3 regions of the Pseudoalteromonas galatheae genome follow, and region 3 is predicted to be linked to each of the others. Evidence: predicted binding sites of a transcription regulator. Region 3 holds the regulator's gene; each other region holds the start of a gene.
The links. The regulator FliA, encoded in region 3, starts transcription of late flagellar genes. The targets are predictions, from matches to a motif close to CTAAAGNTNNNNNNNNNNNNGCCGATA.
Positions count from the first base shown of each region.

Region 1: the regulator FliA is predicted to act here: its motif matches at 2,951-2,977, upstream of CWC29_RS14950 (DUF5610 domain-containing protein).
Region 2: the regulator FliA is predicted to act here: its motif matches at 2,387-2,413, upstream of CWC29_RS09520 (VC2046/SO_2500 family protein).

Region 1 is NZ_PNCO02000001.1:3,363,139-3,368,620, reverse strand. It holds gene CWC29_RS14970 (thiol:disulfide interchange protein DsbA/DsbL) at 1-581, shown strand, start outside; gene CWC29_RS14965 (thiol:disulfide interchange protein DsbA/DsbL) at 600-1,229, shown strand; gene CWC29_RS14960 (DUF523 domain-containing protein) at 1,278-1,736, shown strand; gene trmA (tRNA (uridine(54)-C5)-methyltransferase TrmA) at 1,747-2,841, opposite strand; gene CWC29_RS14950 (DUF5610 domain-containing protein) at 3,006-4,133, shown strand; gene murI (glutamate racemase) at 4,197-4,973, shown strand; gene CWC29_RS14940 (RNA recognition motif domain-containing protein) at 4,974-5,441, opposite strand.
Region 2 is NZ_PNCO02000001.1:2,166,617-2,172,098, reverse strand. It holds gene CWC29_RS09545 (ion channel) at 1-362, opposite strand, end outside; gene CWC29_RS09540 (M48 family metallopeptidase) at 589-1,245, shown strand; gene CWC29_RS09535 (helix-turn-helix domain-containing protein) at 1,268-1,663, opposite strand; gene CWC29_RS09530 (DUF2938 domain-containing protein) at 1,736-2,233, shown strand; tRNA gene CWC29_RS09525 (tRNA-Tyr) at 2,251-2,335, opposite strand; gene CWC29_RS09520 (VC2046/SO_2500 family protein) at 2,448-2,969, shown strand; gene CWC29_RS09515 (YchJ family protein) at 3,381-3,842, opposite strand; gene CWC29_RS09510 (SulA-like leucine-rich domain-containing protein) at 3,888-4,283, opposite strand; gene CWC29_RS09505 (tetratricopeptide repeat protein) at 4,615-5,064, opposite strand; gene CWC29_RS09500 (NCS2 family permease) at 5,186-5,482, shown strand, end outside.
Region 3 is NZ_PNCO02000001.1:1,104,737-1,110,218, forward strand. It holds gene flhA (flagellar biosynthesis protein FlhA) at 1-1,179, shown strand, start outside; gene flhF (flagellar biosynthesis protein FlhF) at 1,199-2,674, shown strand; gene CWC29_RS04835 (MinD/ParA family ATP-binding protein) at 2,667-3,527, shown strand; gene CWC29_RS04840 (RNA polymerase sigma factor FliA) at 3,530-4,264, shown strand; gene cheY (chemotaxis response regulator CheY) at 4,307-4,690, shown strand; gene CWC29_RS04850 (protein phosphatase CheZ) at 4,710-5,482, shown strand, end outside.

The DNA.
Region 1 (5,482 bases), 2.3 Mb from region 3:
CCATTGCTGCGATGGCTTCAGACTTTACCGAGGGTGAGCACTACACAACCTTAACAACCGAACAGAGTAAATCAGAGAAAGTTACTGAATTTTTCTCTTTTTACTGTCCTCATTGTTTCCGCTTTGAGCCAATTGCTAAAGCGATTAAAAAGAACTTACCTGAGGGAGCGTACTTTGAAAAAAGCCATGTAAACTTCCTACGTGGTATTCCTACAGAAACGCAGAGCAATCTTAGCTATGCCTATATTATTGCTGAGCAAGAAGGCAAAGAGGATGTGATTGCTGAGAAGATTTTTAATGCTATTCATGTTGAAGGAAACAAACTGTTAGACATTAAAGATTTAAAAACGCTAATGGAGCTAAATGGGATTGCTGCTGAAAAGTTTGATCAGGCCGTCACGAGTATGCCAGTCGTGAGTGCTGAAAATAACATGCTTAAAGCACAAGAAAAGTTTTCTGAAGCGGGGGCGCTTACAGGCGTTCCAACTTTTATCGTAAACGACAAATACAGAATCGAAATGAAAGGTATCAAGAGCCAAGAACAGCTTGATGAATTGATCGCATATCTATTAAAAAAATAAGGACTGGAGAAAGTTAGTATGTTGAAAGTATTAAAAGGCTTAGCGGTTGCACTAATGCTTCCTCTTCTTGCTCAGGCTGCACCATTTGAAGAAGGTGTGCATTATGAAGTTATTGCCGAGCGCGGCACGAAAAAGCCTGAGGTAATGGAATATTTTTCTTTTTATTGTCCAGCCTGTAACGCAATGGAAAATTTAATCGTTGACGTTAAACCAAAGCTGGATGAGGGTGTTAAGTTTAAAAAAAGCCATATAGATTTTGTCGGTCCAAGAGAGCCTGAGATCCAACAGGTGTTGGCACAAGCACTTGCAACTGCTGAAGTGCTGCCACAAAAAGACAAGATAGTTGCAGCCATGTTTAATCATATCCATGGCAAGCGTGCAAAAATCAATGAACTTGCTGATGTAAAAGATATCTTTATTGCTCAAGGTGTTGAAGAAGAGAAGTTTGATAAACTTTATGCCAGTTTCTCTGTTCGTACTAAAGCTTCAAAAATGCAACGTATGCAGAAGACTCTTTCTGATAAAGGCGCGCTAACAGGGGTACCAATGTTCGTGGTAAACGGTAAATACAAGCTATTACTTCGTGAATCTGGTACGACTAAGCCAGAGCAAATTGCAGCTTTGGTGAATTATTTAGCAAAGAAATAAAATCTAATTTGTATTAGACTAGCCCTGCAATTATTGCGGGGCTTTTTTATGTTTAAAATTTTAGTTTCTAGCTGCTTATTAGGTTATCCAGTGAGGTATGACGCTTCTTCACAAAGCCTTCAAGACAATACCTTGCAGTATTGGCGGCAAAAAAATTGGGTCTTACCGCTATGTCCCGAAGTATCTGGTGGTTTACCAACACCTCGCCCATCGGCTGAAATAGCAGATGGTAAAGTTTTGAGTAAACATGGCGATGATTTTACCTCCGCGTTTGAACTCGGTGCTAAAAAAGCGCTAGCGGCTTGCCTACAGCACGATATAAAGTTTGCGTTGTTAAAAGAGTCCAGTCCGTCTTGCGGCAGCAATCTGATTTACGATGGTAGTCATACAGGTAAAAAAATAGTAGGGCAGGGGCTGACTGCGTCTTTATTACGGCAATCCGGTATTCAAGTCTTTAGCGAAACTCAACTGCCAGCACTTATCACAGCGATGGCAGCCAGTCGTTAATCGTTAGAGATCACTTTCTCACTAAGTAAACGCCAGATTCAATATGATGGGTATAAGGGAACTGATCGAAAATCGCCATACGTGCGATTTTATGTGTTTCACATAATAAGGCTAAATCACGTTCTAACGTGTCTGGATTACATGAGATATAAATAATGTTGTCGTAGTTGCTAACTAATCGACAGGTCAATTCATCCATACCTGCACGAGGCGGATCGACGAGAATCGTTTGGCAATCATAGGACTGTAAATCGATACCATCTAATCGAGAAAACTTTTGCCCTTTCATGGCTTGTGTAAACTCTTCACTCGACATGCGAATAATATCTAAGTTATCGACTTTATTTGCTGCAATATTAAATTGTGCAGACTTTACTGATGATTTAGAAATCTCAGTAGCCAGCACTTTATTGAATGAGCCTGCCAATGCAATTGAAAAGTTACCGTTACCACAATAAAGCTCAAGTAGATCGTTGCTTAGCGGTTCACTAATAGACTGTGCCCAAGCTAGCATTTTCTGATTCACTTCCGCATTCGGTTGCGTAAAGCTGTTCTCAACCTGCTGATAAATATATTCTTTACCGTTAACGCTTAGTTTTTCAGTTACATAGTCATTGCCAAACACAACCTTTTGTTTTCTAGCACGACCGATAAAATCAACTTTGTAGGTTTGCTGCAACTCGGTTCTTAATGTCTGCATGGCAGTCTGCCACGCTTCATCTAACTGCTTGTGATAAAGCAAGCTGATCAGTACTTCCCCACTCAGCGTCGTGAGATAGTCGATTTGAAACAGCTTACGACGCAATATTTCGTTGTCTTTTAGCTGGTGTATCATCACTTGCATCATTTCATTGACAAGCGGCGCACCAGGATCAAAGCTATCAACACGGATCTTTTCTTTTGTTTGCTGGTCAAACATGATGTGAAACAGATCTTCACCATCATGCCATACTCTAAATTCACAGCGCTGGCGGTAATGGCGAGATGCAGACTCATACACTTCAAGTGCAGGTGCATTAAACGGTGCAAATTGTGTTGTGATACGCTCAGCTTTATCCGCTAACTGTTGCTCGTATGCTGAATCATCAATTTTTATTACTGCCATGCTAAAACCATCTATGTTGAATTAAGAGGCGCTATTTTAGGGAGCGTTGCTAATTTGTCCAGTCTAGCATCACTGATGCATCTGGTTTGCTGTTTTTTTAATCATTATACTTTAGCTTTGCGCAAATATGCCGATAATCTAACTAATATATTGGAGGGCATACCATGAAAATCGGGCAATTAAATCAGTTGCTCAATCCAGCGATGCAGCATAAGCCTGGAAAGAGCAAAGGGATAGGACCAAATATCCAAATTAATTCAGACAGCTATGCGGGTGATAAATCCAAATTAGCTGCAAAAATTCTTGATGATAAGCTTGCAGAAGCGTTGGGGATTGAGAAGCCGACACAAGACAAAAAAGACAAGCCATTATTTGATTTTGAATCTATTGTCAAAAATGTACTCGATTTTGTTCAGGGTGCAGTGAAGAAAGCCAAAGTCGACGGCAAAAATGATGACGAGTTGAAATCCATGCTCGATGGGGCACGTAAGGGCGTGCTTCAGGGGATAGATGAAGCCAGCGAAGAGTTAAAAGGCATGGGGGCTTTTAATTCCGACATCGAAGATGGTATTGAAAAATCACGAGAAGGGATTTTTAAAGGTTTAGATGATTTTGAAAAAGAGCTGTTTGAAGAAAAGTCGCCAAAAGCATTAGCGATCAGTGCCGCGCAGTTTGCGAGCCTCTCTAATCAGGCTGAATATGCATTTACAACAGCTGAAGGAGATGAAGTCGTTATTTCATTCTCCGATGCATATTCTCAGGGAGCCGCTGCGAGTGTTGCTCAAAAAGGTAATGATTATGGCATGGCATATGGCACTAAGTCTTCTCACGAAGTCAGTTTCTCAATTAAGGTAAATGGTGAGTTGAACGAAGAGGAGCAGCAAGCTATTAACGATATGATGGAAGATATCCGTAATGTCAGTGACTCTTTTTTCGGTGGTGAATACGATGAAGCGTTCGATTTAGCAAAGTCGCTTAGTTTAAATTCAGATCAGATCACTAATTTCACGATGGATCTCAGACAAAGTAAAACGTCTGCTGCGATTGCTCAATATCAGCAAGGCAATCCAATGAAAGAGTTAGAGAAGGCATTTATGCCACTGAATAAGCAGTTAGCAGATGTACAAGAGCAAGCTAAGGGACTCAATGCTGATAATGAGTTGCCAAACTTGCTTGCTTGGATGAATGAAGGCCAGTCGAGACTAAATGAGTTTTTGGATTATGCAAGTAGCTTTTTTAGTAAACTGAATGAATTAAATAAAGAGCAGGTAGAGCAAAAACAAACAAGCTAAGCGAGTTTATTTTCGCGAGGACTCGTGGCAAACTTCATGCTCCATTGATTTGAGGAATGAAGTTTGTCGCATATTTTGGTTTTCGATTCGGGGATAGGTGGCACCAGTGTGCTGTCGCACTTAAAGGCATGTTTGCAGGGGGGTTCATTCAGCTATGTTATGGACAACGCTTTTCTCCCATATGGCCTTCAGCCTCAAGAGCTAATCAAATCACGTATCAAGGGACTGATTTGTTGGCAACAGCAATGCTTGGGCAATGTTGATCTTATCGTTATTGCTTGTAATACCGCTTCAACATACGCATTAGAAGAAGCCAGAAAACATACCCATATTCCAATTATAGGTGTTGTTCCTGCTGTTAAGCCTGCGGCGTCTAGTTCAAAGACCAAGCACATCGCACTATTGGCAACACCGGCAACGTCAAATAATGCTTATACACATAAGCTCATCATGGATTTTACCTCAGGTTGTAAAGTTGAAACTTTGCATTCCACGGAGCTTGTTAGGATCGCTGAGCACTTTTATTGGCATAACGAGTTGGATAAAGAGGCACTTTGCGCGGAAATAGTCCGGCTTAACATTCCAGTCACTGTTGATAGGTTAGTGTTAGGATGTACACATTTTCCTTTGATAGCTCACGATATCAAGAATTGCTTACATAAGCATGTTGAGCTGGTTGATTCAGGCAAGGCAATAGCTAATCGCGCATTGTCATTGTTGGAAAGTCAAATAGTAGTAGGGGAAAAGGTGCCGAGTGCATCGGAAGTGCGTTTCTATGCAACGGCACCAGTAATAGGTAATAAAGAAGCAATCTCTATTATTAATTTAAATAAAGATTAATTAAGCAGGTGAGTGATCCATCTCACCTTCAGGCTTTTGCTTTGCTTCTCTTACTTTTAATGTACGCTGTTGAAATTCACGCTCATTGAGTTGAGTAATAGCCTTTTCCGCATCTTGCTTAGACATCTCAACAAAACCAAAACCGCGACGTTTGCCTGTATTTTTATCCTTAAGTAGACGAACTGAAAATACTTGCCCTTGCTCTTCGAAAAGCTCGCGGACAACATGTTCGTTGGCTCGATACGGTAGATTACCTACATATAATGTAGTGGTTGATAAGTTTGATTGTTTTTCTTGTTGTGTATCACTTTTTAAAAACTGGCTTATTACACCACCGATGATAATACCTACGGCAAGCATAAGAGCAGCGTCGAACTGAGTAGAGCTTAATGCAAGATCAACAATGAAAAAGCTCGCTACTGCAATAACCAAAGTGATCAAAATTGCTTTATGATCAAAAGACTTCATATAAATATACCAATTGAAAGAAGGTTAAACATTAATTTAAC
Region 2 (5,482 bases), 1.1 Mb from region 3:
AAATTACAGCAGTGCAGGCTTGCTTCTCTCAAATCCGCCTTCATTAAAGACGCATGCTTAATGGTATTATTAAACAGGTGCGCCCCTTTCAAATTGGCACGATAAAAGTTGCTATAAGATAGATCATAGCCATGATGATTTTCAAAGTTAACAAGGTTGAGCCCTTCCAAATTGGCTCGCTTCAACTCTAAGCCTTGTAGCAAGCCGCCTCGCTTGGCGTAGCGTTCAAGCTTTTGGCTTAGCTCTAAGCCACCTTTATCGAATTTATTATCATGCCAAAAGCAGTAACCTGAGCCCATATCGATTTCACTGCATTTTTTTCCCTCAGGTGACACATATTGGCAAATGGGTTTATCAGCCATAGCTTGCCTAAATCAAAATGCCTTTTTCATTAAGCGTAGCAGCAAAAATAATAAATACGGTGATTTAACGAAAAAATCTTTCTAATTTATAGTGTGTTAGAAACCACACTATTGATGAGTTTATTGTCATTGTTGATCAAATTCACCATCTTACATGGCGTTTGCAGTGACTCTGATAAGTTGCTCATATTATAATGCATGCTTTAGTGGCTAAGAATTTGTTACCTTGCAATATCAATTGAAGAAAAGCCGAAAACGTAAGAGCGTTGCGATAAAAATAAAAGCTGGCCAAGTATTTGTGTATGCACCAGAGCAAGTTTGCGAGCGCTGGTTACATACTTGGGTGGAAAGTAAATCCGATTGGATAAAATCAAAGCTTGCTCTAAAGTTCATACCTGAGAGCCCTCGGCCGCTTGAAACAGGAATTTTGCAAGTATTCGGCGAGACCTTTACTATTCATAGAAGCGAAAGTACGACCTCTGTAATTGATTTTGATAACAAAAGAGTGTTACTTAAGGCTGTCAAAAATGAATGGGGTGAGTTAATCGCGCTGTTAAGCGAAACGCTAAATGACTATGTAGATATGGTTATTGCGCGGTATCAACCTGATATTCAAGCTCGCTTTGATACGCTAAAAATACGCGTTTACAAAAGCCGCTGGGGCAGTTTTTCATCTAAAGGCGTGCTTGCGTTTAATACGCTTTTGATTGGTGCGCCTAAGTGGGTAATTGATTATGTGGTAGTGCACGAACTTTGCCATTTTCATGTTATGGCACACAATAGCGCATTTTGGCATTTGGTAACAAAGCACTATGGCGACGACCATAAAATGGCTCGGCGTTATTTACGTGACCACGGTCGTGACTTGATGATTGAGCATTAGCATAGCGCCCTGTTTATGCCTATTATTTGTCGGGCCTCGCTTTTGCCGCGCGTTTTAACAACTTTTTAAATGTCGGGCATTCAAAATGGCTTGGCGCAGGGCATTTTGCAGCGTGATAGAGGCCATCTCGCATTGCAGTTAAATGCTTAATGGTTTCATTTAATTCATCCGCTTTAGATTGTAACTTCATCCTATCAATATCCGCTTTACCCTCGGGGGTAAACATGTGCGCTATTTCATCTAACGAAAAGCCTGCGTTTCTACCAAGGGTAATAAGCGCTAGACGTTCAAGTATCGACGGGGGAAAAACACGTTTAAGCCCTTGTCGACCAATCGACCGGATCAGCCCTTTTTCTTCATAATATCTAAGCGTGGATGCGGGCAAACCTGATTTTTTTGCAACTTCACTGATATCCATTCTTGCCCTTGACTTAAAGTTAACTTGAACTAGTAGGATAGCGGTTATCAGTAAAAAAGAGGAGTAAAAATAGTGGAAAACCTATATTCGATGTTAATGCCAGCAGTAGCGATTGGCGTAGGTGCAACGCTTGTTATGGATTTGTGGGCATTTATGCTCAGTCGCGTGTTTGCCATAAAGGGCTTAGACTATGCATTAGTTGGTAGGTGGATTGGACACTTGTGTCAAGGTCAACTTACGCATCAAGGTATCGGGCATAGTAAACCAATATCTGGTGAACGTGTCATTGGTTGGTGCATGCATTATCTCATTGGGATTGTATTCGCCTTGGCGATACTGCTGGGCGTGGGCAAGCCTTGGTTGACTGAGCCAAGCCTTTTGATTGCATTAGTTTTTGGCTTAATAACGTGTGTGTTTCCATTCTTTATTATGCAACCCTGTTTTGGTGCAGGGGTCGCAGCATCTAAATTACCAGAACCGAATAAGGCAAGGGTAAAAAGTATGGCAGCACATTTGATTTTTGGCTTTGGATTGTTTTTAAGCTCGTTTATATATGTAAGCTTATTGTGAGATAAAGCAATAGAAGGTGGTGGAGGGAGCTGGATTCGAACCAGCGAAGGCTGAGCCGTCAGATTTACAGTCTGATCCCTTTGGCCGCTCGGGAACCCCTCCTAAACAACGGCGGTGATAATAACAAAGTTTTTTTCGAAGTAAAGAAAACTACTAAAGTTTTTCGGAAAAAGGCCGATAAATTCGTAATTAGCAAAATAATCGGTTGGAATACATGCAAGTTGATGGCGTTTTAATCAGTGAGTCGCAATTAGGGCCCGCATTAAATATCAGTGTTCATGAGACGCGCTCTGCCGATTTTGCCATGCTGTTATCTATGCTATCAACTGATGCACTAGACTTTAGCCAATTTCATCTACCAAAATCTGAAGCTGCCGCGAAAGATAGCTCAGAAGAAACACTAAAAAAGCAATTTGAAATAGGACCACAAAAGCCGCTTGCACCAAAAGAGTACAATATGCTTATTGGTCAGCATAATGCGCAGCTGGTATCTATGGGAGCGATGGCGACCTTGCGATTGCAAGAAAATTTAAATCCAGAACCTTTTGCTGCACGAAATGATAAAAAGCATATTCCACTCGAAGTTGTAGAAAATTTGGAACCAGCGGTTAAAAGACGTTTGGCAAGTACGCAAGGTAAACTTGCCTTAGTCGCTGAAAAGGCAATGGATGCGGCTGGTTTCTATGATCAAATTGCAACGGGAGATATGCAGAGTATGTTACGCGCGACGGCGTAACAACATTAGCTGCTAAATTGAGCGAATTTAAGACAACCTGGTATTAAACTTGTCATTTTACAACTGTTTGCTTCGTTACTAGACTGACATTAAACGCCACGCTTATCGAGCTTCATGTCTAGGCTAATACCAGTTGTATTAAGTAAATGATCTATTTTGAAGCGGGGAAATAGCTTTAGTAGCACCGCTCTCGCGTCCTGCTACCGCTAAGGTACCTATATCCATATAGGCAAGGCAAAGATTTTGCTATTTAGTTGTTCTAAATGAGAAATTTTTAACGAAGCTAATATGCTATTTCACCCTTCAAATTGATTAGAGAATTAATTCAATTGGTATAAACTACCCTTAATCATCTTTCGCTCGTTTCAAGCTTTTTTATTGCTTTGTATCTAATCTCTAATTCAGGCTATTTTAGCTACCGTGGCACTTTTTGTACTTTTTATCACTGCCGCACGGGCAGAGGTCATTTCTGCCTACCTTGGTTGTAGGCGTATCATACAATTCGCCATCTAAGTAATACCATCTGCCTGCTTCGGTGATAAAATTTGACCGTTCATGGAGTATATAGTGAGTGTTTTCTGCGATATAGTGCGCCTTAAACTCAACGATCCCCTGAGTAGCTTCTACTGCTTCTTCTAGCACTTCCAATTTTATAAAGTGTGCATAATTAGCAAATGTAGCAATATCGTCGACACTATTTTGTGCTTGTTTAGCCTGGGCGTAGGTGTCATGAATATACTTTGCATCTTTTAAGCAGTATGCAGTATAGCGAGAACGCATGAGTATTTGTGGACGCTCTGCGAATTTTTGTCCCTTAAGGTACGGCTCACAACATTGCGAATAGGGAAGGGATGAATTGCAATAACAAGACATAAAAACTTCAGTTTTAACAAATTTATATCCTGTTATTGTAGCTTGTTAAGCGCTTTGAAAACAGTGTATTGCAACGTCAGATACCGGCAGTTCCATTTTGTTGATAGTTTGCACTGATGCAATATCAGTCCAAATCACCACCGCAGCGAAATTACCATTGCTGATAGCACTTTTAAGTACATACTCAAGGTCGTATATGTGCTTTTGCCTAATGACGAGCAACTTGCTTGCATCAACAGAAGCACTTTCTAGCAGTGACTTGTTTGGTACATTATCGGGCGCAACGAGTAGCGTCCAGCCTTGTTTATGCTGACATTTATGTAAAACTTTAAGTAACTCTAAGCTAGCGACGATCTCATCTTCAACGATAACATTATTGATTTCGTTAAGTGTGTAATAAGTCGAATTGTTTGGCTGTAGAAGTGTATTGCTGTGTAACATAATTGTCTCACTGGTTATCTATACAGTATGTGTATACAGTAGTTTATACAGTGTGTGAATGCAAGAAAAATTGCTAGCTTTTTAATCAATATTCAAGCTTAATTTTTACTTGGTTTAAATTTTCAATATAAAACAAATGGTTGTGATTTTTTGAAATGAGAGCTTAATTGACGAAATTTGAATATGAATAAAGCAATAGGAAATTTTCTCAGCTGCTATACAGTAGTTTTCCTACTGTACTATTGTGACCGTTGCAGAGGGTAAGCGTATGTTTACTTAAGAGAGGCTTGGCTACGCCTAGCCTACATTTTTTTGAGGAGTAAAATTTAATTTATTGGCTAATATGCTGTAGTTGATGAATTTGCTCGTAAAGTGTTGCTGCATAGCATTGTGCATCTCTAAAGCGCTTAGTAGTAAGAAAGCGGCGAACATCAAGTAGTACTTGTTCGGCGCCTTTGTGTCCTTGACTGCTGGCCAAACTCAACCAAGCAGCTGCATGAAATGGGCTGGGTGGCACTCCTTGGCCTTTCATAAACAACAAACCTAAAAAGAACTGTGCCTTTAAATCACCAGTCATCGCCGCCAGTCTTAGCCACTTTGCTGCAAGCGGGAAAGACTTTTCTTTTAGGTAATAGAGACCTTTTTTCAGTGCTTGAGTATTGTCGTGAAGATCTGGGAATTTTGCGTCCGCTTTTAATGGTGACGTCACAAATTCAAGCACATTCAGCAGTTGCTGTTCTAAGTCATGGTTTGCTGAGTTATCGGTGCTATTTTGATCCATATATGTATTCGCAATAATGTTGATAAGCAGAGTGTAGCTGAATTTTAACTATTTTGTCCGAGTTTTAAAGTGATTCGTGTTAAAATCCAATCACTTGTTCCTCAAATTTGTAATTTTAGTTATGCTCGAGCGGTTATTTTCACTGCAAGCTATGCACACCAATGTAAGAACTGAGGTGATTGCTGGCTTGACGACATTCGTTACTATGGTTTACATCGTTTTCGTAAACCCTGCAATGCTAGCTGAAGCTGGTATGGACCACGGCGCTGCTTTTGTAGCAACTTGTATCGCAGCTGCAATCGGCTGCTTTATTATGGGACTATGGGCAAACTACCCATTAGCGCTTGCGCCTGGAATGGGTTTAAACGCCTTTTTTACCTATGGTGTTGTGCTTGGTATGGGTTATACGTGGCAAAGT
Region 3 (5,482 bases):
GTTGCCTTTTTAGGCTTGGGTGTTTTACTTGGTTATATTGCCTATTACACGAATCAACAAAAGAAAAAAGCTGAGATTGAAAAAGCGGAGCAAGCTGCGAAAGGACCTTCCGCAAAAGGTGGTCAACAGCAGGAACAAAAAGAACTTGGTTGGGACGATGTACAACCAGTTGATGTGATAGGATTAGAGGTCGGTTATCGCCTCATTCCTCTGGTTGACCAAGCTCAAGGCGGTGAGCTTCTCAGTCGCATTAAAGGGGTGCGTAAAAAGCTTTCTCAGGAACTTGGCTTTTTGGTACCACCTGTGCATATTCGCGATAATTTAGAGCTGGATCCGAATGCCTACAACATTACTTTAATGGGAGTTGGCTCGGGGACTGGCGAACTAAAGCATGGAGACGAACTTGCAATTAATCCAGGTCAAGTGTTTGGACCGATTAAAGGCATTGAGACGAAAGATCCTGCATTTGGCTTAGATGCGGTTTGGATCAAGCCAGACCAAAAGGATGAAGCGCATTCACTTGGCTACACAGTAGTAGACGCTGCAACTGTGGTGGCAACACATATTAGCCAATTATTAACGAATAATGCGTCACTACTTCTTGGGCATGAAGAAGTACAAAATTTATTAGACATGCTAGCGAAAAGTCACCCACGATTGGTTGAAGGCTTAGTGCCAGATATTTTACCGCTTACTACCGTAGTAAAAGTATTACAAAACCTCCTTAACGAAGGCGTTGCGATTCGAGATATGCGTTCGATTGTGCAAACCTTAGTTGAGTATGGCCCACGTAGCCAAGACCCAGATGTACTAACTGCTGCAGTGAGAATTTCACTGCGTCGATTAATAGTCCAAGATGCAGTTGGGAGCGAAGAAGAAATCCCTGTCATAACATTGGCGCCTGAGTTGGAACAGATGTTGCATCAGTCACTTCAGAACGCAGGTGATGAGGGGGCAGGTATTGAACCTGGCTTGGCTGAGAGGCTTCAAGAATCATTAAGAGAAGCACATCACAACCAAGAAATGCTAGGGGAGCCGTCCATCTTATTAACCTCAGGTATGTTGAGAAGTGTGCTGTCTCGATTTGTTAAGCATACAATTCCAGGGCTTCGAGTGATGTCATATCAAGAAGTACCAGAAGAAAGACAAATCAAGATAGTGAGCTCGGTTGGACAATAGAGGATAAAGGGGCTGTAACATGAAAATTAAACGTTTCTTCGCAAAAGATATGCGTACGGCTTTGAATGAAGTGAAAGAAGAGCTTGGCGCTGATGCTGTCATCATGTCAAATAAAAAGTTAGCGGATGGTGTTGAAATCGTCGCAGCAATTGATAATGACCGTGCCGCTGCACCGGTTAAGCAAGCGCCAGCAACCCGTACAGCAACTCCTAGTGAAGCTCAGACTCGCTTTGTCCGTCCTGAGCCTCGCCAAGCTCAGCCTGTAAAACAAGCACAAGTAGCTGATAGCTTAGAAGCATTGCTTGAGCGCCAAGCACCACGCCCCCGTTCACCAGAACTTGCTTCTATGTTCTCACAGTCGGGTATTGATACTGAGCAAATGTTAAGCAGTCAACGCAAGGCACAGACTGAAGCTCCGGCATACCAAGCGAAGCCACAGCAATCTCGCCGCCAATCTTTTGACTTCGAGGATGATGCTTTTGAGCAACCACAGCAGTGGGGAGAGTCTGATGAATTGGACAATGGTTTTGGTGATGATTTACCCGAGCTAAATGCCAAGCCTGACGAAATGAGTGCAATGCGTGAAGAGATGAACGCAATTCGTCAATTACTTGAGCATCAAGTATCAGGACTAATGAAGCAAGAAATGGCTCGTCGTGATCCAACCCGCGCGTGTCTTGTAGACCGTCTTGAAGGAATGGGCATAGACAAAGATGTTGCTGAACAAATGGCATGCTTTATCCCTGATGATGTTTCTCGTAAAGAAGCTTGGAATGCCTTGTTAAACATGGTGATAAACCAAATGCACACCACTAACAATGATATTCTCCGCCAAGGTGGCGTATTCGCTATGGTGGGTCCAACTGGTGTTGGTAAAACCACAACGGTCGCAAAATTAGCGGCGCTAGGCGCACAAAAATACGGTGCAGATAAAGTGGCGTTGATAACTACTGATACCTATAGAATTGGTGCTTACGAGCAATTAGCGACCTATGGTAGAATCATTGGTTGTCCAGTTAAACAAGTTAAAGATGCAAATGAACTTGCAGAAGTGCTTTATCATTTACGAAATAAACGTCTAGTATTAATAGATACGGCGGGAATGAGTCAAAGAGATTTGCGCTTAACTGAACAGTTAAATACACTTATGCGTAGCGCAAGAGTGGATATTCGTAGTTACTTAGTACTGAGTGCAACAGCACAAATGAATGTGTTACAAGAAACCGTACGGCACTTCAAAAAAGTAAATTTAAGCGGTTGTATTTTCACAAAACTTGATGAAAGTCTAAGTTTAGGTGAGATAATTAGCATAGCGATTCAAAATCGCTTGCCAATAGGGTATCTTACCAACGGTCAGCGAGTGCCAGAAGACATTCGCGTAGCAAATGCTCAAAAGCTAGTAAAAAAGGCTGAGCAATTGTATTTAAAAAGAATAAAAGCACAGCACTCTCGACGTGTACCAGTAGCGTCAGAGTCAGTAGGAATGTATGATTAACACAGTTTTAGATCAAGCAAGTGGCCTGCGTAGAATGAGTCAAAATAGCAACCAGGGTGTAAAAGTAATAGCCGTGACCGGTGGTAAAGGTGGGGTGGGTAAAACTAATGTCTCACTCAATACTGCTATCGCTATGGGTCAACAAGGACAAAGAGTCCTAGTTCTGGATGCGGACTTGGGCTTGGCAAACTGTGATGTAATGTTAGGTCTTCGAGTAGAAAAAAATCTGTCGCACGTGTTGTCGGGAGAGTGTGAACTTGATGAAATTCTTGTAGAGGGGCCCGCAGGTATCAAAATTGTACCGGCGACCTCTGGCTCTCAAAATATGGTAGAGTTGACTCCAGCAGAACACGCCGGGCTTATTCGCGCTTTTAGCGAACTTAACACTCAATTCGATGTATTAATTGTTGATACCGCAGCAGGTATCTCTGATATGGTCCTGAGTTTTTCTCGGGCTGCACAGGATGTGATGGTCGTCGTGTGTGATGAACCAACCTCTATTACCGATGCTTATGCATTGATCAAAGTGTTAAGCAGAGAGCATGGTGTCTATCGTTTTAAAATTGTTGCCAATATGGTCCGCAGCATGCGTGAAGGGCAAGAATTATTTGCTAAACTTTCAAAAGTTACAGATCGTTTTCTAGATGTAGCACTGGAGTTAGTGGCCACCGTACCGTTTGACGAAAACATGCGTAAATCCTCTCGTAGACAAAGAGCTATCGTAGATTTATTTCCGAGCTCCCCAGCCGCGATTGCGATTAAGGGGCTTGCCGCTAAAGCAGTTAAATGGCCAATTCCTCATCAACCTTCCGGTCATCTAGAATTTTTCATTGAACAACTTGTAAACGGGTGATTATGGCTTCTCCGGTCAACAGAGCTGCGGGATATCAAACTTCAGAGCATCTTCACAAGGTGGTCGAACGGCATGCTCCACTGGTGAAAAAAGTGGCGTGTCACCTGATAGCTCGACTTCCGGCAAGTGTGCAACTCGACGATCTCATCCAATCGGGGATGATTGGGTTGATTGAAGCATCTAAAAATTTCGATGCTACTAAAGGAGCTAGTTTTGAGACCTTTGCGGGGATCCGTATTCGAGGCGCGATGTTGGATGAAATTCGCCGTGGCGATTGGGCTCCGCGTTCCGTACATAAAAATAGCCGAATGGTGGCTGAAGCTATCTCCGAGCTAGAATCTCTCCTTGGTCGAGAACCAAAAGACACTGAAATCGCTGAAAAACTTGATATATCTCTAGATGAGTACCATCATATTTTACATGATGTAAATGCAAGCAAAGTCATCGGGATTGAGGATCTTGGGGTTGATGAAGATGTGATAACCCCTGCAAACAGCGATTTTGCGCTAGACAAACCGTTTAATAACGTTAAAAATGAGCGTTTTAACGAGTCTTTAGTAAATGCGATCAAAGCGTTACCCGAAAGAGACGCTTTAGTTTTGTCACTTTACTATAACGACGAAATGAATTTAAAAGAGATTGGCGCCATTCTTGATGTTAGTGAATCTCGAGTAAGTCAAATTCACGGTCAGGCAATGATAAAGCTTAAAGCTAAAATCAATGACTGGATAAATTAGAGTACATAAAATAGTTGGGTTCGAACCTCACTGGAGGAAGTTTTGGATAAGAACATGAAAATTCTCGTGGTTGATGATTTCTCTACTATGAGAAGAATAATCAAAAACCTATTAAGAGATTTAGGCTTTACCAATGTTCAAGAAGCTGATGATGGTAGTACAGCACTTCCGATGCTACAAAATCAGGAGTTTGACTTTGTAGTAACTGATTGGAATATGCCGGGCATGCAAGGTATTGATCTGCTTCGTGCAATACGAGCGGATGAAAAACTTAAGCACATTCCAGTGTTGATGGTTACCGCAGAAGCGAAAAAGGAACAAATAGTTGCAGCAGCGCAAGCTGGAGTTAACGGATATATTGTCAAACCGTTTACAGCTGGCACGCTTAAAACTAAGCTTGAAAAAGTATTTGAGCGACTAGGCTAACAGCAAGGGGATATGGCCTATGTCTGTAAATGCTGCGCCTCAAATTACACTTGAACAAGCAAAACAACTTGTCGAGCTTTTAGAGCAGGGTGAACAAGAAAAAGCTGACCAGCTGATTTTAGAAGCTGCTAACAAAGAGCAATCGGAGCTATTTGCAGAAGTTGGAAAGCTAACTCGTCAGTTGCACGAATCTTTAAAGAACTTTGAACTAGATACTCGGCTTGCAGATCTCACAACAGAGGCTATTCCTGATGCAAAGCAGCGCCTTAATTATGTTATGGAAATGACGGAAAGCGCTGCAAACAAAACGATGGACGCAGTCGAAGAAAGCTTACCTCTTGCGCAGAATCTTGCGGATGAGTTAGCGCAAATAAAGCCCACTTGGGATAGGTTGATGAGTAGGGATATTCAACTCGGTGAGTTTAAATCTCTGTGTCATGATCTCGACAGCTTTATGCAGACTTCAAAGACACGGACAGACGAATTACAAGGTTTAATGACCAACGTTCTGATGGCACAAGACTATCAGGATTTGACAGGACAGGTTATCCGTCGTGTTATTGAGCTTGTGAGGGAAGTAGAAGATAGTCTCATTCACCTTCTAACTGTGTTTGGCACTTCAGATGAAGCACCTGCCGTTGCAGAAAAAACGAATGAAAATGAAATAAAAACAACTGAGACTATCAGTAATGAATTGTCTGGACCTGAAGGTCCAATTATTGACGCTGAATCGCGAGATGACGTGGTTTCTGGTCAAGACGAAGTCGATGACTTGCTATCTAGTTTAGGCTT